DNA from 4 places in the Rheinheimera sp. B2H12 genome. Region 1 is predicted to be linked to each of the others. Evidence: predicted binding sites of a transcription regulator. Region 1 holds the regulator's gene; each other region holds the start of a gene.

Region 1 (5,430 bases):
GGTATGTAACAAGGCGCTGGAAGCCACTAATAACTCGGCGGCAGCACGCATCGAATTATTGGTCATCTGCGTCAGGTGCTGGGTCAGATGTTTGACTGCAGTTAAAATACTATGCTCTCCACTCGCGCTCACACTCACCGTTAAATCACCTGCAGTGATCTGATTAATTACCAGGGCAGCATACTCAGGTTCGCCACCGATAATGCGCTTTAAAGCGCTGACCAGATGCACCGCGACAACAGCACCAACAATCAGCGCGATTAAGGTGACTGTAGTCATAATCGATTGAAAACTATTGGTTTGTTCCCGAGCAGCTTTCACTTCTTGTTGTATTTTACTTTCCTGGACATCAATTAATTTATTGATGCGTTTAAGCCACTCGCTATAGCCTGGTGAGACGGTGTCTTGCAGAAATTGTTTCGCTGCTGCCGACTGATCATTGTCAAGCATGGTCAATAATTGAGCCGTGTTGGCCACAGTCAGTTGCTCTGTCTGCTGAATATCTTTGAGCAGTGACATTTCTACTGAACTTGGCATATTTTTCATAAATAACTGATCCAGCGTACTGGCAGCCTGCTGATAAAAGTTATTCAGTCTGATGATGTCTTGCTGGTGGCTTTTGGCGCTTTCCATGTTTGCTGCCAGCACCACATCGCGAATTGAAATGGCTCTGTCATGCACGCTGCCACGAAAATTAATAGTTTGGCGCTGCTCTATCGCAGTTTGTTCAGATAACTGAGTTAAATTGTCATTAGCGATGCCGATTTTCACCAAGCCTAAAATCGTGATCCCCAGCATAATGACCAGCAGAAAAGCAAAACCTGTATAAAGACGTTTAATTATTTTCATATGCACCTTGTCTCATTTAAACGTAAAAAACATCAGCCTTTGTCCGCTCTGTGCAGGTCGCTTTGCCTGAAACAGCCTTGTGATGAACGACTGGCGAAGTCAAAGCCGAAAGCTGACCTCGGTGTTGCCCTTGTGTTGTTCACGCTGAGCGCAAATTAACAGAGCTTCGCAGTATGCGCCAAATCCGGGCTTTGAAGTTAAAAATTACGACACCTGCTGATTGCTCACAGTAAAACCCTGAGGCCGCTAGATACTAACGAACAATGGTTGCACTATCTAACGCATAAAATGGTGAGATTTAATTGATTTTATCGATGGATGTTCGCAGCATAGCCAGCGAAGCGCGAAGGATCACCGCAGTGCTATGCAGAGGGTCGGACGCCGCGCGTCGCACGCCGCGCGTAGATCCATTCGTGTATTTTAAATCAATAGGTTAGGATTCTGTTCAATCGTAGCTCGGACTGCTGCTATGCGGCGAATCCGAGCTACAGGACATGGTAGATAAAGCAGCAGTTTAGGATGAGCGGTTCATGGCAGGCACGACTCAGATGAAGGCGGGTGTTAGACCAGCTCGAGTTTTTGTACCATCACAGCCGATGTCGCGATGTCTTCTTCGTCTTCAGCCAGCAGGCCAACCGGAATCGCCGGCACAGCAACCTTATCAAAAGCGGTATCACCTTCCATCACATCAGTGTTGTGACTGACAGCTTTAAAATCAAATAGATTTTTATCAATCATATGGGAAGGTACAATGTTCTGCATGGCCTGAAACATAGTTTCAATCCGGCCTGGGAAACGTTTGTCCCAGTCCTGCAGCATTTCTTTCACCACCTGGCGCTGTAAACCATCTTGTGAACCACAGAGGTTACAAGGGATGATCGGGAACTGTTTCGCGTCGGAGTATTTTTCAATATCTTTTTCCCGGCAATAAGCCAGCGGCCGGATCACGATATGTTCGCCATTGTCACTTTGTAACTTTGGTGGCATTGATTTCAGTTTGCCACCATAAAACATGTTTAAAAACATTGTTTCAATCATGTCATCACGGTGATGTCCGAGCGCAATTTTGGTCGCGCCCAGCTCTTTTGCGGTGCGATATAAAATGCCACGACGCAGCCGCGAGCATAAAGAACAAGTGGTTTTTCCTTCCGGAATTTTTTCTTTGACGATAGCGTAAGTGTCTTCAGTGACGATTTGAAAATTAACGCCAAGCTGACTCAGATAAGCTGGCAGCACCTCGGCTGGAAAACCAGGTTGCTTTTGATCCAGATTGACCGCCACCAGCGAAAAATTGATCGGGGCAGATTGCTGTAGATTCAGCAGGATATCCAGTAAGGTGTAACTGTCTTTACCACCGGACAAACAAACCATCACTTTATCGCCTTCTTCGATCATGCCGAAGTCAGCAATGGCCTGACCCACACCACGACGCAGACGTTTGTGTAATTTGTTCAGATTATATTGAGCTTTCGCTTCAGCCGAGTGAGACATAACAACACCTGTTGGGAAAAATGGCGCACATTATAACGGATCGGCAGACTTTGCCAATCAGCTTCAGAGCAGCAATTTTGCCGACATGGCCGGAAGTGGGCATGAAACAAGGCTCGGACAGCCAGCCCCACAGTGGTTAGTCGCTGAGGGCTGGCACGGTCAGGACGCTGTTACATCCTTGTCAGGCTTTAACGCCAGGATATCGCATTCTAGCCGGTCTATCACATGCTCAGCGGTGTTACCAATGATAGCAGCAGATAAACCTGTTCTGCCGACAGTGCCAATAATCACCATTTCGGCATCAATGCTGCGGGCAACTTTCGGGATCACATCTTCTGGCATGCCTTCGAGGACATGGGTACATTGCGGGCTGATGCCATAATTTTGCGCCAAAGCACGGACTGCATCCTGATGATGATGTTTCATGCTGTCATTATATTCAGCCGGATTAAATTCCGGAATTTCAATTGCCACATGAATAGGGGTACCGGGATAGGCGTTGACCAGATGGACTGTGGCACCTAATAAAGTCGCCATCGCTTGCGCCTGGCGGATAATCAGCTGATTCAGCGATTTATGATGCGGTTGTTCACTACCTGCATTCACTGCCGCCAGAATATGGCCAGCAGCAGGCCAGGCATGTTCTTTGACCAATAATACCGGGCAGGGGCATTTTCTCAGGATATGCCAGTCGGTTGGGGTGAAAATCAGTGATTTCAGCACATCATGCTGATGGGTCGCTTTGATCACCAAATCATAGCCATGATCCTGCACTGTTTTCACGATGGCTTCAAAGGGTCTGTTATGCCACACCACTTTGATACTGGCATTAATCCCTTTTTGCCGGGCTGGGGCCAGCAGTTGTTCAATCCAAAGCTCACGGTCGGTGATCACGGCCTGGCGCATTGACTCCCGTTCTTCGCCGGATAACATGGTAGTCATCTCATAAGAGAAATCGTAAATGGATAAAAAAGCGGTAAGGTGACAGGCTGTGTGGGTGGATAATTCGATGGCACGGTCCAGTGCTTTTTGCGTTTCCTGACTGGGGTCAAGCACCACCAGTACATCCTGATATGTTGCCATTGCAGATCTCCTTATAAACCAACTGACCAATACAGTTTAGCTAAGTTACCGGAGTCTGCAGTGACAAACCTTGGTTTAGATCAAAGCCTTGCTTAACAGGGCGTTTTACTGATGCCGCCAATTTTGCTCAGTTCATCAAAATTGCTAATCACGATCAGTTTGCCATCAACATGAATAAGCTCGTCTTTATGAAAACGACCAAGCAGCCGGCTGATAGTTTCTACCGTCAGACCCAGGTAGTTACCAATTTCACCGCGGGTCATCGTCAAGCGGAATTCTTTGCGGGAAAAACCACGATTGCCAAAACGTTGCGCCAGATTGGTTAAAAATGCGGCTAATTTTTCTTCTGCGGTTTTCCGGTTTAATAACAACATCATCTGCTGATCGCCAGAGATATCCTGACTCATCAGCCTCATCAGTTGTTGCCGCAATTTAGGCAGTTGATCCAGTAAATTATCCAAATTCTGATAAGGGATTTCACAGACCATGGCTGTTTCAAGCGCCATGGCATAACTTGGATGGCACTGATTGCCGATAGCATCAAAACCAATCACATCACCAGGCAGATGAAAACCGGTAATTTGCTCTTCACCCTGTTCGGACAGGGTGTAGGTTTTAAACGAACCGGTACGAACCGCATAAAGAGCATGCAAGGGTTTACCTGCTTCAAACAGATGATCACCTTTGTGCGAAGGGCGTTTGCGCTGAATAATATGGTCCAGCTTATCCAGCTCGGCATCATTCAGAGAAAACGGCAAACATAACTGGCTAAAGCCACAATCCTGGCAGTTAATCGCGCTCATCGGTTGGTTTTCCATTTTATAGCCAAAAAAATACCAGCACAGCTTAAAAAACTAAATGCGCCAGTGCAAGGTAAATTGTATAGAGTCCGTAAAGTGCCAGCATGGCGGCAATACTCCAGCGTACCCAGCGCTGTTGTTTAAATTGATTGAGCGCAGTGGCGGCCTGGCCTGCCAGCAATAATGCCGGTAAGGTGCCAATACCAAAACAAAGCATCCACAGCGCCCCTTGCCAGGCGGAGCCACTAGCCAGACTCCAGCTTAAACTGGAGTAGACCAGACCGCAGGGCAATAAACCCCAACCCAGACCATAAGCCAGGGCTTTGCCGGGGCTATTGAGCGGCAACAACCGGCGGGTCCAGGGTTGGATCAGACGCCAGAGCGGGCGACCCGCTTGTTCCAGCAGTGCCAGCACCGGCCAGAGCTTACTGACATAAAGCGCCATCAGGAGCAACATCAGACCGGATAATAAACGCAAACTGTGCATAGTACCGCCGGCCAGCTGCATCGCCAGCACGCCAAGGGCACCGACCAGCGCACCCAGCAGGCTGTAACACAATAAGCGACCTGCGCTGAGAGCCAGTTGTAACTTAAGCTTCTGACTTTGATCAGGCATTAACAATTGCAAGGCACTGACAATGCCGCCGCACATCACCAGGCAATGACCACTGCCCAGCAGTCCAATCAGCACTGCAGCAGCAAAGTTCAGTGGTTCAGTCATGCGGTCGGTTCCAAGCCGGCTTAGTCTGGTTGTTTTGCCGGCTCAGCCGGGGTTGGTTTTTGCACAGCCGCAGGTTTTTTTTCATCAAATAAAATACTAAAAGCTTCTTTGTCGAGATCATCAAATTGTTTCGAGCGCACAGCCCAGAAAAACACCGCCAGGCCAATCATCACAAACAGCACTGCGATTGGGATCAGCACATAAATAATGCTCATTGTTTTAATAACCTCAAAGAATTGGATACCACCAGCAAAGAGCTAAAAGACATCCCAATCACCGCGATGTAAGGAGAAACAAAACCACAAACCGCCAGCGGTATGATCACCAGATTGTAACCAACAGCCCAAGCCAGATTTTGCCGCACGACTTTTTTCGCCAATTGGGCCCCGCTGATCAGTTCAGTCAGCAGGCTCAGGTCATTGTGCAATAACACCACATCAGCCTGATTTTTCGATAAATCAGTGCCACTGTCCAGCGCCACCGAAA
Region 2 (5,430 bases), 1.7 Mb from region 1:
GCACGCGCTGTTATTACCAGTGAACAATATGCAGGGTGGCACTGAACGCCGTTGTATTGACCTTATCCATCAACATCTGGCCGCAGAAGGCGCAGTGATTGTGTTTCCCGCCGGCGAAGTTTCCAGATTAAAACCGAACGGTATTCGCGACGGCAAGTGGCATGCCGGTTTTCTGCGTTTTGCCCGCAGTAGTAAAGCACCGGTCTTACCTGTCTATATTGATGCCCGCAATTCGGCGTTATTTTATGGTGCCTCCATGCTGTATAAGCCACTGGCGACGATGCTGCTGGTGCAGGAAATGTTTAAGCAGAAACATAAAAGCATCAGTATGCGGGTAGGCGAGCTGATCCCTTACGATAGTTTTGCCAGCTTGCCGCTGGAAACCCAGGCCATCGTCAAAGTGTTTAAAAAACACTTATACCGGCTGTGCAAAGACAAAGCGCCGCTGCTGAAAACCCAGACCGCCATTGCCCATCCGGAAGATCGGATGGAATTGCGTAAAGCGGTCGAAGCTTGTCAGTTACTCGGCGAAACGGCTGATGGCAAACAGATTTATTTATATCAGTCGGCCCAAAGCTCGCCGGTGCTGCGTGAAATTGGCCGGCTACGCGAATTGTCATTCCGCGCTGTCGGTGAAGGCAGTGGCCGCCGCCGTGATATTGACCGCTTTGACAGTTATTATGAGCAACTGATCCTGTGGGATAAAGATGATCTGGAGATAGTCGGAGCCTACCGTTTTGCCAATACCCGCAAGATTATCGCCGAACAAGGTTTAACCGGTTTATACACCGCGTCTTTATTTAAATTTGGCCCGCAAATGGACGCTTATCTGGCGCAAGGGCTGGAACTGGGCCGCAGCTTTGTGCAGCCGCGCTACTGGGGCAAACGCAGCCTGGATTATCTGTGGTATGGCATTGGTGCCTATCTGAAACAAAATCCGGATATTCGCTATCTGTTTGGCGGTGTCAGTTTATCCAACAGCTACCCAAAAGCCGCCCGCGATTTATTGGTGTATTTTTACACTTTGTATTTCAGTGAAGAAAATGATACTGCTATTCCAAATCTGCCTTACCAATTGCCATTTGAAACGCTGCAACAGCTGCAGCAACACTTCAGCGGTCAGGACTACAGTGCTGATTTCACCCAGTTAAAACATTTGCTGGCGCATATGGGACTGAGTATCCCCACTTTATACAAACAATATGGCGAAGTGGCCGAACCCGGTGGTGTGCAATTCCTGGCTTTTGGCATAGATCCGGATTTTGCCGATTGTGTCGACGGGCTGGTACTGGTGGATGTAGAAAAGTTAAAACCGCAGAAGAAACAACGTTATCTTGCTACTGCTTGCTAAGATAGCCGAGCAGCCTGACCATTGGCAGGAACAACAGCGGGGGCAAATGCCCCCGCTGTTGTTCCTGCTGCACTTAGCTCTGAGCTGGGCTCTGAACTAGGCTCTGGACTAGGAGCGGGCTGTTGGCACTGAACCTTTCAAACCATAAAAACAGATATAGCCATAACACAACACTGGCAGGATAAAAGACAACTGTAAGCCGATATTATCCGCTAACACCCCTTGTAATAACGGGATAATGGCACCGCCAACAATGGCCAGGCATAACACCCCACTGCCCTGACTGGTGTACTTACCAAGTCCGGTCACAGCCAGACTGAAAATAGTCGGGAACATAATAGAGTTAAACAAACCAACTGACAGGATAGCCCACATCGCCAGACTGCCAGAGCTACTCATCGCCACCAACACCAGCACAGCGGCAGCCACTGCATTAAAAGCCAGCACTTTGCCTGCTGCGATTTTTTGCATCACTACAGCACCAATAAAACGGCCGACCATAGCGCCGCCCCAGTAATAACTGATGTATTTGGCAGCATCGGCTTCGGCCAGGCCGGCAATATCAGGCTCGCCAATAAAATTCACCAGGAAACTGCCAATCGCAACTTCACCACCGACATAGACAAAAATACCTAAGGCACCCAGCACCAGATGGCTATATTGCCAGGCCGAACCTGCGTCTGCTTCGGCAATCTCAGACTGATGGTGTTCAGACACTGTTGGTAATTTCAGCAAGGCAAACACCGCCGCCAGCACTAACAACGCAGCCGCCAGCATCAAATAAGGCACTTGGACTGCTGCAGCTTCTTGCGCTTTAAATTCTGCAGTGCCAACTTCAGCAGTCGCCGCAGCTAAAATCAGCAAACCGCCAAACCATGGGGCAATGGTGGTGCCTAATGAGTTAAAGGCCTGTGTCATCGTCAGACGACTGGATGCGGTTTCGGCTTTCCCCAAAGCAGTCACATAAGGGTTCGCGGCAACCTGCAAAATAGTAATACCAGCAGCCAGCACAAATAACGCCAGTAAAAACATGGTATAAACTTGCGCTTGCGCGGCCGGGTAGAACATCAGACAACCGACAGCCGCAATCAGTAACCCGATCACAATACCGCGCTGATAACCAGCTTTTTTCACCAGGTAACCGGCCGGAATTGACACCAGAAAATAAGCGCCAAAAAAACAGAACTGAATGAGCATCGCCTGGGTGTAATTCAGGTCAAACACATTTTTCAGATGCGGGATCAAAATGTCATTCAGACAAGTAATAAAACCCCAGATAAAAAATAAAAAGGTCAGACTGCTTAAGGCAAAATAATGATTTTGCCCGGTCGCGCCCTGCGACAGCTGCGCACTGTTTGGTGTGGTTACTGACATACATTTTCTCTTGTTATGGTCTGTCTATCCTGTGATGTACTCAGTTGCTGTTTGGCGACTCTCTCCCCTGCCACGCTTGAACGTCAAGGCTCGCCCAGCATATGAGCTTCGATTACTATACGCGCCGACTGCCTGATTGCAAAGCCCGTCAACTTGCATACGTATGTAATTTTTCAACATTTGTCAGCATTCTGCTTTGGTTCAAAGCCGGCAGAAAGCTTGTTCTAAATCAAGGATTGCCACTGAAAAAGCCAGCAGCGACCCGAAAGATTGATCCAGCCCAAAGTTTTTAATCTGCCAGAGCGCACAATGCCGACATCTGATGAAGACCCAACCTCTGTAAAGGAAACTGTGATGAAAACAACAATCAGCGCCTTAGTTCTTGCCTTCGGTACTCTGGCTTCTGCCTCTGCCATGGCTGATTTATCTGTCAATGTCGGTGCTATTCAAGTGGCACCAAATGATAGCAGCACATCATTAAATGCCGTTGAAACACTGGCGAAATTACCGGCCGGTTCCACTGCCGTTGGCGTGAACAACAATACCCAGTTGGGTCTGACCTTTGATTACAAATTCAATAACAATTGGACTGTTGAACTGATTGCGGCGACGCCGTTCAGTCATGATATTGAAGTGGAAGGTTCAGTGATTGACGGCCTGGATGTCGGTAGCACCAAACATTTACCTCCAACGTTACTGGCGCAGTACCACTTTGATCTGGGCAACAGCAACTTTGATCCTTTTGTCGGCGTCGGCCTGAACTACACCAAATTCTTTGATACTTCAGCATCAAGCACGCTGAAATCAACCCTGAAAACCCTGGCCAACCTCAAAGATACCGATGTGGTGGATCTGGAACTGGATGATAGTTTTGGTCTGGCATTACAAGCTGGGGTGAACTACAAAATTGACCAGCACTGGGGCGCCCACTTTATGATCAGCAAAATGGATATCGACACTGAAGCCAATGTCAATTTAAATGGCGCTTCTATTCAGAAAGTGGATGTGCAAATTGACCCGCTGGTGGTGATGGTCGGCGTACGCTGGACTATGTAACACAAACCTTTGGATAAAGCCGGGGCAATAGCTCCGGCTTTATTGTATTGTCAGCTCAGACTTAACATTGGTCAGCGTCAGACTTAGGGGTTAAGCTGGAAAAGCAACACTGCAAACCAGCTTTATATCGTCATTGTATGACTGAAATGACCGCCCAAAAGCTTAATACACAGTGCTATATTCCACACTGACTATGCCTTCACGGTATAACAAGGCGGTTTGATCATAATGCACATTCACTGTGACATGGGCATACTCAGTTTGCAGGCTGTTGTTGCGCGCCGGAATATTAAAAGTGCAATTGACTTTATTAGCCAGATAAATGGCTTCAGTTGGCTGCACCAGATAATACAGCTGCTGATGCTGACAGCCCTGTGCAATATAACCTGCCTGCGTTAACTGTTGCGCCACCCGATTATATTGCCGGGCATACTCCATTAATTCCTGCGGCGTCTGATAACCTGCACTCAAATCAACATTGGCTGGCTCTGCAGCAGTGACAGCGGCAACATTCAGGCTGGCAGCAACCAACATTAAAGTAGCTAATTTGCTCATTAATATATCCTTTTTAATGAACCATCCCGTTGATGGCCTGGCTATTACAGGCCAGTCAGCCACAAAGCACAAACGGGGAATTTTCATCACTGCGATTAAAAAAACTAAAGCTAAATTCATAAATAACAAGCAAAAATATTGTCATAATGTTTATTTTATCTAAATCAACAGCAGCTTCAGTATCAGCAATAAAGGGCGGCGCTAATAAACGCCTAATGGTCTTCACTTGTTGTAAAATGCGGACCGAGCAGACCAAAGGCGCAGCAAATTAGCTCCGACCTTTTTTCAGTTGTAATTTTTTAACTAAGGGCTGCACCAGCTCTGGCTGAAGGCCATTGATGCCAGCAAATTTGGCATTATTACGTCTGGTCTGATCTTCACTATAGACCAGCACCAACTTAACCACTTACGGTTTGCCTTGCACCATCAAAGGCATTTTGCTATCGATGTCCGCCAGCGAATCCACCGCGATCACCCACTTTTCCAGCACTTGTTTTTTCGTCGGCACCACGCCATCTGGAGCCGATTGCAAGATCATTTGCAGGGGATAGCCGTCACTGGAGGTAACAGCAGTCCCTAAAGTTAACACATCCAATTTGCCGTTTGCAGCCAATTGCTGACGAGCCTGCTGCGCCGAAAAAGCATCTCCCCTAACATTAAGCCATACAAAATGCCATCTGCCACATACTTACCGCTAAAGTGACGACTAACTGGTTATTTTGTAGCTGATGGTTATGACCTTCGGCAAAGGGTGGCAGCAAATATAAACCAGTGACATCCACCACTTTGCTACTGGCAGTCGCCGCTTGTCTACTACCAAAACGGTCATCTTTGACATAAACATCTTATTGCTTGAAAGTGCCGTCTTTAAACCAAAACCATTTTTGTACAAGGTATCGGCCGCTGCCGGCTGTGCTGTGCTGAGTAACACCGACGCACCAAACATCAAACTAATCAATTTCATCTAAAACTACCTTCTTAAATCTTATCACCGGTCACTCAGGCTATCCGACGGCCGGCTTCCACACTCTTCGTAGTTTTTTCTGTAAAAAAGTTAGCGTAAAGTAATTTTTTTGTGCACTCAGCAAAGAAAG
Region 3 (5,430 bases), 1.7 Mb from region 1:
TGCCGGAACCACTGCGCCTGTGGCGTCTGATACCAACGCAACAAAGCAGCCGGCACGACTTTGGCCAGTTGCGGATCGGTTAAGGTGGCAGGTTCAAACAAAGCCCCCATCCGCTCCAGCACCTGGATAGTCGGCTGATAAGCAATACCAGCCTGATGTACCTGCTGCAAATGCGTTTGAATGGCCGCCGGTAACTGACCACTCTCAATCGCCTGTTGCCGCACTTCAGCACTCAGACCACTCCAGTTCCACAAACCATGCGCCAGCACATCGGGTGACGCTTGCAGCGCCAGTTGCTGCATATCATAGGCATTGGCATGCGCCACCAGCGGCAACTGGCTGGCATTGGCCGCTTGTCGCAGCCGGCGCAGACTATCCTGGCTATACACCGGCAAGTGGTCAGCATCGCCAAAACCATTTTCGACAAAGATTTTCAGGCAATGGGCGCCACTTTGCTTAATTCTGCCGACCACAGCTTCCGGCGTATGCTGCTGACTGTGTTGGGCTGTTCGATGTGCATGCTGCGCCGCATGTTCGACAATAAAATCCGGTTGCAGCTGTGCAAGCTGCGCTTTGGGAATGTGATGGATAGGATAACCACCCTGTACTGGCACTCCTCCACAACGGAACAAGTCGGGTTTAACCGGTTGCGCCTGAAAATCGGCAACCCCGTTCACAGTATTGGCCAGGTCCAGCACTTGAGTCACGCCAAAATATAAATAACTACGCGGCTGTTGCTGGCTAAATGCGCGGGTCAGTGCCGCGGCATTGTCATCGGTTGGCCGCAGCCCTGGCGGGTTACTCAGATGGACATGACTGTCCATCAAACCCGGCGTCAGGAAACGACCGCGCCCATCCAGCCGCGGCCCGCGAAAATCAGCCCGAATATTGCGGGCCTCAGTGCTGCTATTGGCCAGTACACTGACAATACGACCAGCACGCACCAGCACCTGTTGCGCAGGCAGTGGCGCGGCCAGCTCCGGCGATAACAAGGTGACCTGTTCAATCAACAGATCAGCTTGCTGCGTCGCAGTTGGCTTTGACTGTGGCTGCGTCGCAGCCGACAACGGCAACGAATACAACAAGTTTGACAACAACAGGAACGACAGCAGACACTGCTGGTTACGACGACGCTGCCAAGTGGTTTTGACAGTCAAAAAACGCGGATGACATAACATCATAGGACTCCAGTAAATGCACAATAAACCCTAAATCGAGGCTGCTGATGTTGTCCTATGCTTGGATGTAAAGCCTGAAGCCTTACTGAAGTTTTTCTGAAGATTTATTTATTCAATATATTTCAATATCTTAAAGAACTGTGCACTAAAAGCACCAAACAAGGATTAACACGTTGACCACTGATACCCAGACACATGGCTGGCAACTGGCAGATTGGCGGATAGAGCCGGACAGTCATCGGCTCTATCCGCTTGCAACTGACTCCAGGCTGGTCACTGGCCAGCCACTGCAACTGGAACCCAGAGTGATGGCCGCTTTAGTGCTGTTGCTGCAGGCGGGTGATCGAACTTTAACGGATGCCCAGTTGCTGCAAGGCGTCTGGCCAGGATTAGTGGTATCGGATGCTTCGTTATATAAAGTGGTGGCAGAGCTGCGTAAAGCACTGGGTGATCAGCAAAAACCTTATCGGCTGATTGAACGGGTGCACGGTAAAGGTTATCGTCTGCTGCAAACGGCAGTGCGCTGTGAGCCGGAACATCCCACCAGCCACAGCGGCGAAATGACCGCTACGACAGCCCTGCCAGACCTATCGCCTCCGCCAAATATTGGCAGCTATCGAGGGCTGCAGCGTCGCTTGGTGGTCATCCTTGGTGCTGCCGCGCTGTGCTTGTTCGCTCTGTTTGTGCTCTGGTGGTCCTTTGCCCCGACGTTCACCCCGTCAGGCCTTCTGACTGCGACCAAGCCAACTGCCACTGCCGCCAATCAGGCACAACTGCCGCCGGCAACGGGTTTTTCCTGGTCACAATGGCAACAATACCAACAAGCACAATGGCTGGTGCAGCAAACCAAAGCCACCGACATAGCGCAAGGGGTTGAGCTATTGCAACAACTGCTGCCACAACAACAACAGTATTCGCCGCTGCTGGTCGAACTCTGTAACAGCTACCATGGGCTGCATATATACAGTGACTGGCCTTTGGCTAAAGTGCTGGCGCTGTGTGAACCCTTGTTACGGCAGGCATTACAGCTGCAACCGGATTCAGCCCTGGCACTGGCCAGTTTTGGTGCCTTGTTGTTATCGCAGGATAAGCTGGCGGCCGCCGGCCGTTATCTGGATCAGGCACTGGCGCTGGACGCAGACAACCCCCAGGCACTGTTGTGGCGCGCGACTTTGCACCGCAAGCAGGATCAATACCCACAGGCGATAGCGTTACTGCAACAAGCGATCCGGCTGGATCCGCTGTCTGGCTCGCTGAAACGGCATTATGCCTACAGCCTGATTGGCAATGGCATGCTGAGCGAAGCTCGGGCCCAGTTTCAACAGGCGTTATTACTGGAGGCGGATTATTCAGATCGGGCGCTGGATGAACTGGAAATGCTGCCGCTGACCGCAGCCCGGGCTATGGCTTTTTTACAATGGGCGCAGCGTTTTCCGGATCGGTTGCAACAACCGGGCCGACTGGTCAATCTTGCGCTGATCCAGCTGAGTTTGCAGCAATTTGACAGCGCCGAACAAACGCTGGAACAAGCCAATGTCAGCTATCCGTCTCATCATTTTGTACTGCTGGCGCGGGCCATGCTGATGCAGGCCAGACGCGAACCGGCCAGTGCCAGACGCTTATTACAACAACGCGCCGCCAGCCGGCCTGACCATGCCATGTTTCAGCTGCAGGCGTTACTGCTGCCGGATGATGTGGCGCCAACCCGTCTGGCTGCGGATTTCCTGCGGTTATATCCGGCTTTTGCCAGCGATAGTGCCGCTGCCGTCAACCAGGCACTGGCCAACAAACAACAGGTGCTGGTGCTGTATTGGTTACTTACGCAAAGCCCGGCGGTACGCCAGCAATGGCAAACTGAGATCCTTCGTTTTGTCGATGCCCAAACCGAAGCCGATAGCCTGAACCTGCAACTGCTGTGCGCTGCTGGCTTAACTGAAGATGCCAACCAACTGGCGCGGCAGTTGTTACAGGAGGACTGGCTGCCATCACCGCATGATAACTATTATCTGGCCGAACAACATCCACTGTGGCGGCAACTGGCACCAGATATATTTGCCGGCATCAGAAAACAGCGCCAACGGGTACTACAAGCCAGTCAAACATCTGACTAATCAGCGGCAAAAAATTTCTGCATCCGCCAATTGATTGATGCGAATCAACATCGACCGTCGCATCATCAGCTACATTAGACACTGGTTTTTCCAATGATCCTGCCAGGAGACGGTTTATGGATATCGTCGATCTATCGCGTTTGCAGTTTGCCTTTACCGCTATGTACCACTTTTTATTTGTTCCGCTCACCCTCGGGATGACCTTTATTCTGGCCATCATGGAGTCAGTCTATGTGATGACTGGTAAAGAGATTTACCGTGACATGACCAAGTTCTGGGGCAAATTATTTGGCATTAACTTCGCACTGGGTGTCACCACTGGCCTGGCGATGGAATTCCAGTTTGGCACCAACTGGTCTTATTATTCGCATTATGTTGGCGACATCTTTGGCGCGCCGCTGGCGATTGAAGGCCTGATGGCATTTTTCCTCGAATCGACCTTGGTCGGTTTGTTCTTTTTTGGCTGGGATCGCCTGTCCAAAGTGCAACACTTAGCTGTCACCTGGCTGGTGGCTCTGGGCTCGAATTTATCGGCGCTGTGGATTTTAATCGCCAATGGCTGGATGCAAAACCCGGTCGGCGCTGAATTTAACTACACCACCATGCGGATGGAGATGACCAGCTTCTCTGAAGTCATTTTTAACCCGGTGGCACAGGTCAAATTTGTCCATACCGTTTCAGCCGGTTATGTCACTGGCGCCATGTTTGTACTGGCCATTTCGGCCTGGTATATGCTCAAAGGCCGCGATTTAGCCTTTGCCCGCCGTAGTTTTGCCATTGCCGCCGCTTTTGGTCTGGCAGCATCCCTCTCCGTGATAGTGCTGGGCGATGAATCCGGTTATGAACTGGGTGATGTGCAAAAAGTGAAACTGGCGGCAGTAGAAGCAGAATGGGATACCCATCCGGCACCAGCGTCATTTACCATTGTAGGTGTACCTAATAGCGACACGCAAACCACAGATTACGCGCTGAAAGTGCCTTATGCGCTGGGTCTGATTGCCACCCGTTCACTGGATAAACAGGTGCTGGGGTTAAAAGACTTAAAAGAAATGCACCGTCACCGTATCGTCAACGGTATGGAAGCTTACCGTTTATTGCTGTTATTGCGCGGTGGTGATAGCTCCGAAGCCACCAAAACGGCCTTTGAAGCGGTGAAAAAAGACTTAGGTTATGGTCTGTTACTGACCGCTTATACCGACAATCCAGCCAACGCTACGCCGGCACAAATTCAGCAAGCGGTGGATAACTCTATTCCTCAGGTGGCGCCGATGTTCTGGGCCTTCCGCATCATGGTGGCTGCTGGTTTTATCATGTTACTGGTGTTTGCGCTGGCGTTCTGGTTTAGCGCGAAACGGTTGGAGCAAAAACCACGCTGGTTCTTAAAGCTGGCAGTACTGAGCCTGCCACTGCCATGGATCGCCTGTGAAGCCGGTTGGTTTGTCGCTGAATATGGTCGCCAGCCCTGGGCAGTCGGTGAAGTGTTACCCACTCACTTAGCGGCCTCGGCGCTGACGGCGGGTCAGATCTGGACCAGTCTGGCGCTGATCAGTGCCTTGTACACAGTGTTTTTAGTGATTGAAATCTGGTTAATGCAGCATTTTGCCCGCAAAGGCCCATCGGCTTTGCATACAGGTAAATATGATCTGGAAAACGGCAAAGCGCAGGAGGTGTAACATGGATTACGAATTTTTAAGATTTATCTGGTGGTTATTGATTGGTGTGCTTTTTATCGGTTTTACCGTCACCGACGGTTTTGATATGGGCGTCGGCGCTTTACTCAAAGTGGTGGGCGCCAATGATGAGCAGCGCCGGGTGATGATTAACAGTATTGCGCCGCACTGGGATGGTAATCAGGTCTGGTTGATCACGGCCGGTGGTGCTTTATTTGCCGCCTGGCCACCGGTTTATGCCACCGCTTTCAGTGGTTTTTATCTGGCCATGATGCTGACCTTAGCTGCGCTGTTTTTACGGCCTATCGGTTTTGACTATCGTTCCAAACTGGATAACGCCAACTGGCGCAGCAACTGGGACTGGGCGCTGACGGCAGGTTCTGCCATACCGCCGGTGATCTTTGGCGTGGCCTTTGGTAATTTGCTGCAAGGGGTGCCCTTTCATTTTGACGAGTTACTGCGAATTCATTA
Region 4 (5,430 bases), 1.3 Mb from region 1:
TATTGGTGCTTCACCAATGAAATTGGGTTTGGACTTACGTGGTGGTGTGCACTTTTTGATGGAAGTGGACATGAAAACTGCGATGGACAAAAACGTCAACGATTTGGTGCAGATTTACCGCACCGATTTGCGTGAAGCGAAAATCCGTTACAGTGGTGTGACGGCTGATTTGCTGAAGCAACAAGTCGTCATCCGTTTCCGGACTGCTGAAGATGTTGCTGCTGCGAAGGCCGCACTGAGCAAAAAAGATCAGGATATGACCTTTAATGAGGGAGATGACAATACCCTGATTGCCTCTTTCAGCGAGCAGCGGTTAAAAGCATTGCGCGAAGATGCGGTAGCACAAAACATCACTATTATCCGTAACCGAGTGAATGCTATTGGTGTTGCTGAACCTTTGGTGCAACGCCAGGGTGCTGAGCGCATTGTGGTGCAACTGCCAGGTGTGCAGGATACCGCACGTGCTAAAGAAATCTTAGGTGCCACGGCTACACTGGAGTTCCGTCTGCTGGATGAAACTGCCGATGTGCAAAGTGCGCTGGCAGGTCGGGTACCACCATCAGCGGAACTGTTTTATGACCGCAACGGTAACCCGGTGGTGCTGCAAAAACGCGTCATGTTAACCGGTAACCATATCGTAGGGGCTAATGCCGGTTATGATGAAAATGGTCGGCCACGCGTCAGTATTGATTTGGATGCCAAAGGCGGCAATTCGATGTCGGCTGGCACCAAAGATGCGATTGGTAAACCAATGGCGACGGTATTTATCGAGTACAAACCAACCGATAAAAAAGATGCCAACGGTAAAACCATTATGGAGAAGAAGCAGGAAGTGGTCAGTGTGGCCACTATTCAGGCTCGTCTTGGTCGTAGTTTCCAGATCACGGGCTTAGATGCGCCGGGTGAAGCACAGAATCTGGCGGTGTTATTACGTGCCGGTGCGCTGATTGCCCCTATTTTGATCGTGGAAGAACGCACTATTGGTCCAAGCCTGGGTCAGGAAAATATTGATCTAGGCCTGTCTGCTATTATGTGGGGCATGATCGCGGTCTTGGTCTTTATGGTGATTTACTATAAATGGTTTGGTGTGATTGCCAACATTGCGCTGGCAGCTAACCTAGTGATGCTGATTGGTATTATGTCGATGGTGCCGGGTGCAACATTGACGTTGCCTGGCATGGCCGGTATCGTGCTGACAGTTGGTATGGCAGTTGATGCCAACGTGTTGATTTTCGAACGGATCCGGGAAGAGTTAGCTGAAGGGCGTTCCGCAATACATGCGATCCACGAAGGTTATGATCGGGCTTTTGCCACTATTGCCGACTCGAACGTGACCACTTTACTGGTCGCCTTAATCCTGTTTGGTGTTGGTACTGGTCCGGTTAAAGGCTTCGCAGTTACACTGGCGTTGGGTATTTGTACCTCAATTTTCACCGCAGTACTGGTTTCCAGGGTACTGGTTAATCTGATTTGGGGCCAGCGTCGCGGCTCTGAACTGCCGGTCTGAGGAGAGCACAATGAGACTATTTAAGTTCACCAAAGCTGTTGATTTCATGAAAGTGAAAGTTCCGGCCATTCTGTTGTCGACCGTACTTGTACTGGGTTCATTATTCAGCCTGTTTACACAAGGGCTGAATCTGGGCTTAGACTTTACCGGCGGGACAGTGATCGAAGTCAAATTTGAGCAGCAAGCCGATTTAAACAAAGTACGCAATGCCTTGGCTGAGAATGGCTTTGCCGATGCCCAGGTTGCTTATTTCGGTACTAGCCAAGACGTGATGATCCGGATTGCACCACGCCAGGAGCTGGATCAAAAAGCGATTGGCGAGCAGGTGCTAACAACACTGAACACTGTAGCTGAAACCCCTGTCACAGTTCGCAAAGTCGATATCGTCGGTTCTTCAGTCGGTGACGAACTGAAGGAAGATGGTTTTCTGGCGGTACTGGCGGCGCTTGTTGTTATTTTGCTTTATGTGGCAGCCCGGTTTGAATGGCGTTTTTCTGTAGGTGCAGTGGCGTCATTATTACATGATGTGATCATTACCATGGGTCTGTTTTCAGTGTTCCAGCTGGAATTTGACCTGACAGTGCTGGCTGCGATCCTGGCGCTGATCGGTTATTCCATCAACGATACCATCGTTGTGTTTGACCGTATCCGCGAGATGTTCCGTAAAATGCGCGATGCCACAGTTGATGAAACCGTCAATGAAGCCATTACGTCGACCTTAAGCCGGACGACCATGACGTCATTTACCACAGCGTTAACGCTGATCGTGCTGTTCTTTATGGGCGGCGCGATGATCCATGGTTTTGCCACGGCACTGTTATTTGGTATTGCTATTGGTACTTATTCATCGATCTATATCGCCAGCTCAATCGCCGTATTGTTGGGAGCAAGTCGTGAAGATTTGATGCCAACCGTGATTGAAAAAGAAGGCGAGGGGACCCCTTCGGTTTGAGTACTAACAAGCCAGTCAATTGACTGGCTTTTTTTCGGCTGTTGCAAGCCAGACAGATTGAATTTTAAGGAGAAGCTTATGAGTAAAGTACATACTGCAGGCTTTCTGGCTGTGGTGAATGACGCTAAAAGCCGGGTGCGTGAAATCAGTATTGCTGAGTTTGCCCAGCATCAGGTGCCCTCAGTGCTGATAGATGTGCGGGAAGATCGGGAGTGGCAGGCGGGCCACTTACCGCAGGCCATGCACCTGGGCAAAGGTATTATCGAGCGGGATATCGAAAACGCTGTGCAGGATAAACAGCAAACGCTGGTGTTGTATTGTGGTGGTGGCTATCGTTCGGCACTGGCTGCCGATATGCTGCAAAAAATGGGCTATACCGATGTCTGGAGTCTGGCTGGGGGTTATACTGCCTGGCTGGAAGCCGGTTTTTCGGTGGAAAAACCTTAAGCTTATAAAAAAGCCCTGCTAGTAACAGCAGGGCTTTTTTCTGTCAAAAGATAGCTTATTTCATCAAAGAATCAGTCAGATGCGGGCGCATGCCTTTGAGCATAGCTTGCAACACTTTCGGGCTGGCTGCCACGATATTGCCGCTCTTCATGTGGTTGTTACCACCGACAAAGTCGCTGACCAAACCACCGGCCTCACGCACCAGCAGTTCGCCTGCTGCGGTATCCCATGGTTTTAAGCCAATCTCCCAGAAACCATCAAAGCGGCCGGCCGCCACATAAGCCAGATCCAGCGCAGCTGAACCGGTACGACGGATATCAGCAGCTTCAGTGAAAAAGGTTTTAAAAGTTTCGGTGTAAGCGTCCAAATGATGCTTATGTTTAAACGGAAAACCTGTTGCCAGCACTGTGCCGCCTAAATCCGGCATTGAGGTGACGCGAATACGACGACCATTCAGCTGGGCACCAGCGCCACGGCTGGCGGTAAACACTTCACCGCGTAATGGATCAAAAATAACCGCCTGGTCTAACTTACCACGGTAGCGCAGTGCGATAGACACGGCAAAATGAGGAATGCCTTTGATAAAGTTGGTGGTGCCATCGAGCGGGTCGATGATCCACTGGTAATCACTGCCATTATTGCTGTATTCACCACCTTCTTCCGCGATGATGTCATGATCAGGATATGACTTGCGCAGAATATTGACGATGGCCTGTTCGGCTTCTTTGTCAACGTTGGTGACAAAGTCGTTGGTGCCTTTTTGAATTGACTGGACCATATCCAGTTGGCCACAAGCACGGGCGATAATATTGCCTGCGCCACGCGCAGCACGAACAGCGATGTTTAACATCGGATGCATAGAGAGATTACCTTATTGTATAAAGAACAGTCAAAAGAGCGGCGCGTATTGTAGCGGTTGAGCAAAAAAAGTAAAGGTTATTTCGTGATCAGCCAATGCAGAAGCTGACAAAAGTTAAAATCGGCGCGTAACGCAACTGAAACTCAGTTGTCAGTTTTAACTGGCGCTGCCGTTTTGCGGCCAAACCAGTATAATGGCCAATTCTGCGGTGAGCTGAGATTGTTACAGACTGCTGCAATCAGCACCAGCGCCACGCTGCCTGATAACACCGGAGTCAGGATAAATTCATAACCAACAGTGCCGGGGGTTGTCAGCGTCAGCAATAAAGCCGTGGCACCTGCTGGCGGATGCACAGCGCGCCAGGCTTGCATTAATACTATGCTCAGACTGACGGCCAGTGCCATGGTTAGTGCTGTGTGGCCAAGCAATTGAATGCATAACAAACCGATGAACGCAGCAATCAGATGGCCGGCAATGACGTTGCGGGGTTGGGCAAAAGGTGATTGTGGACTGGCGAACAGTAGTACGCAAGTTGCGCCAAATGGGGCGATCAGCCAATTGTCGCTGGTATAGTTGCTCAGCCATTGCAGGAGCAGGATGCTGAGAAAGCTACCCAGTAAACCCAGTAGTAGTTGGTGTCGCTGCGGCTGGGCCGGTAAAGTGCCGCCACCACGAAGTCTGGTTTTAATTTGTTTCATGCTGTGCTGTCTTTGGCTTGTCTGTTGTTGTATATCAGCGTCTTGTAACGCTGTGCTGGTATTGTAGATGATGGTACAGATCTGTACCATATTGTGCAATACCAAGATTATTAGGTGTGATATGCAGACCCGCGAGCAAATTCTCGACATTGCCGAACAGCTTTTTAATGCACAGGGTTATACCGCAGTTGGGGTTGACTTGATTACAGCACAGGCACGCGTCTCCAAAACCAGCCTGTACCGGCTGTTTGGTGCAAAACATCAACTGATTAGCGCCGTGTTGTGCAGGCGCCATCAAAGATTTGTCGACGCCATGATGCAGGCGGTTCAGGCTGCGCAAACGCCCAGTGCGAAAGTTGCTGCATTATTGCGCTGGCATTTTGATTGGTTTGCCCAGTCTGAATTTTATGGCTGTATGTTTATGCATGCAGTTGCTGAATTTAAGCTGTCAGATAACGAGTTGACTGTGCAAGCCAGAGCTCATAAAGTCTGGTTGAAATTATGGCTGTTCGATTTAGTGAAGCAAGCAGTTCCGCCAGATACAGCGCAATCAGTCATTGAAGGCAAAGCGGCAATGTTACTGACCTTAGTTGAAGGCATGATTATCAGCGCAGAATTTCGCATGTTAGCTGCCGAAGCCCATTATCTGGCGATGGCAGAGTGGATACTGGGTCCGGTTGCCGCGAGCAAAGCACAGACATAGCAGCGCAAGGCTGAAGTGGTGCTGAATAGGGCGGGCATAGCTGGTAAATTTATGTAAAGTGTCAGGTTACATATCGAGACAACAGTTGACAAATAACGACTGCAAGCATTCAACACAGGAGTTATAGTTAGCACAGTTAAAAAATCCCACGCCGCTTTTAGCGGTCTGGGTTAACCTCAGGAGTAGAACCATGCGTAACACCATTGCTGTATTGATTGCCGCGGCCTTGAGCTTTCAAGCTATGGCTACTACCGGAGCTGCAAC

What was found. The regulator FNR, encoded in region 1, switches genes on or off when oxygen is low (the NO sensors DNR and NnrR bind a similar motif). The targets are predictions, from matches to a motif close to TTGATNTANATCAA.
Region 2: the regulator FNR is predicted to act here: its motif matches at 2,945-2,958, upstream of AC53GJ_RS04780 (OmpW/AlkL family protein).
Region 3: the regulator FNR is predicted to act here: its motif matches at 3,324-3,337, upstream of AC53GJ_RS19185 (cytochrome ubiquinol oxidase subunit I).
Region 4: the regulator FNR is predicted to act here: its motif matches at 4,488-4,501, upstream of AC53GJ_RS17750 (HPP family protein).

Annotation. Positions count from the first base shown of each region.
Region 1 covers NZ_CM184363.1:2,789,424-2,794,853, reverse strand. The annotation lists gene AC53GJ_RS12085 (methyl-accepting chemotaxis protein) at 1-849, opposite strand, end outside; gene ttcA (tRNA 2-thiocytidine(32) synthetase TtcA) at 1,411-2,340, opposite strand; gene uspE (universal stress protein UspE) at 2,500-3,423, opposite strand; gene fnr (fumarate/nitrate reduction transcriptional regulator Fnr) at 3,516-4,226, opposite strand; gene AC53GJ_RS12065 (sulfite exporter TauE/SafE family protein) at 4,270-4,944, opposite strand; gene ccoS (cbb3-type cytochrome oxidase assembly protein CcoS) at 4,965-5,159, opposite strand; gene AC53GJ_RS12055 (heavy metal translocating P-type ATPase) at 5,156-5,430, opposite strand, start outside.
Region 2 covers NZ_CM184363.1:1,073,938-1,079,367, reverse strand. The annotation lists gene olsF (bifunctional ornithine lipid synthase OlsF) at 1-1,351, shown strand, start outside; gene AC53GJ_RS04785 (sugar MFS transporter) at 1,460-2,725, opposite strand; gene AC53GJ_RS04780 (OmpW/AlkL family protein) at 3,080-3,781, shown strand; gene AC53GJ_RS04775 (hypothetical protein) at 3,944-4,336, opposite strand; gene AC53GJ_RS04770 (hypothetical protein) at 4,605-4,742, opposite strand; gene AC53GJ_RS04765 (hypothetical protein) at 4,743-4,868, opposite strand; gene AC53GJ_RS04760 (hypothetical protein) at 5,043-5,300, opposite strand.
Region 3 covers NZ_CM184363.1:4,494,199-4,499,628, forward strand. The annotation lists gene AC53GJ_RS19175 (amidohydrolase family protein) at 1-1,181, opposite strand, end outside; gene AC53GJ_RS19180 (winged helix-turn-helix domain-containing protein) at 1,352-3,289, shown strand; gene AC53GJ_RS19185 (cytochrome ubiquinol oxidase subunit I) at 3,406-4,962, shown strand; gene cydB (cytochrome d ubiquinol oxidase subunit II) at 4,964-5,430, shown strand, end outside.
Region 4 covers NZ_CM184363.1:4,114,244-4,119,673, reverse strand. The annotation lists gene secD (protein translocase subunit SecD) at 1-1,507, shown strand, start outside; gene secF (protein translocase subunit SecF) at 1,518-2,459, shown strand; gene AC53GJ_RS17760 (rhodanese-like domain-containing protein) at 2,538-2,906, shown strand; gene suhB (inositol-1-monophosphatase) at 2,962-3,765, opposite strand; gene AC53GJ_RS17750 (HPP family protein) at 3,909-4,463, opposite strand; gene AC53GJ_RS17745 (TetR/AcrR family transcriptional regulator) at 4,585-5,166, shown strand; gene AC53GJ_RS17740 (DUF3016 domain-containing protein) at 5,357-5,430, shown strand, end outside.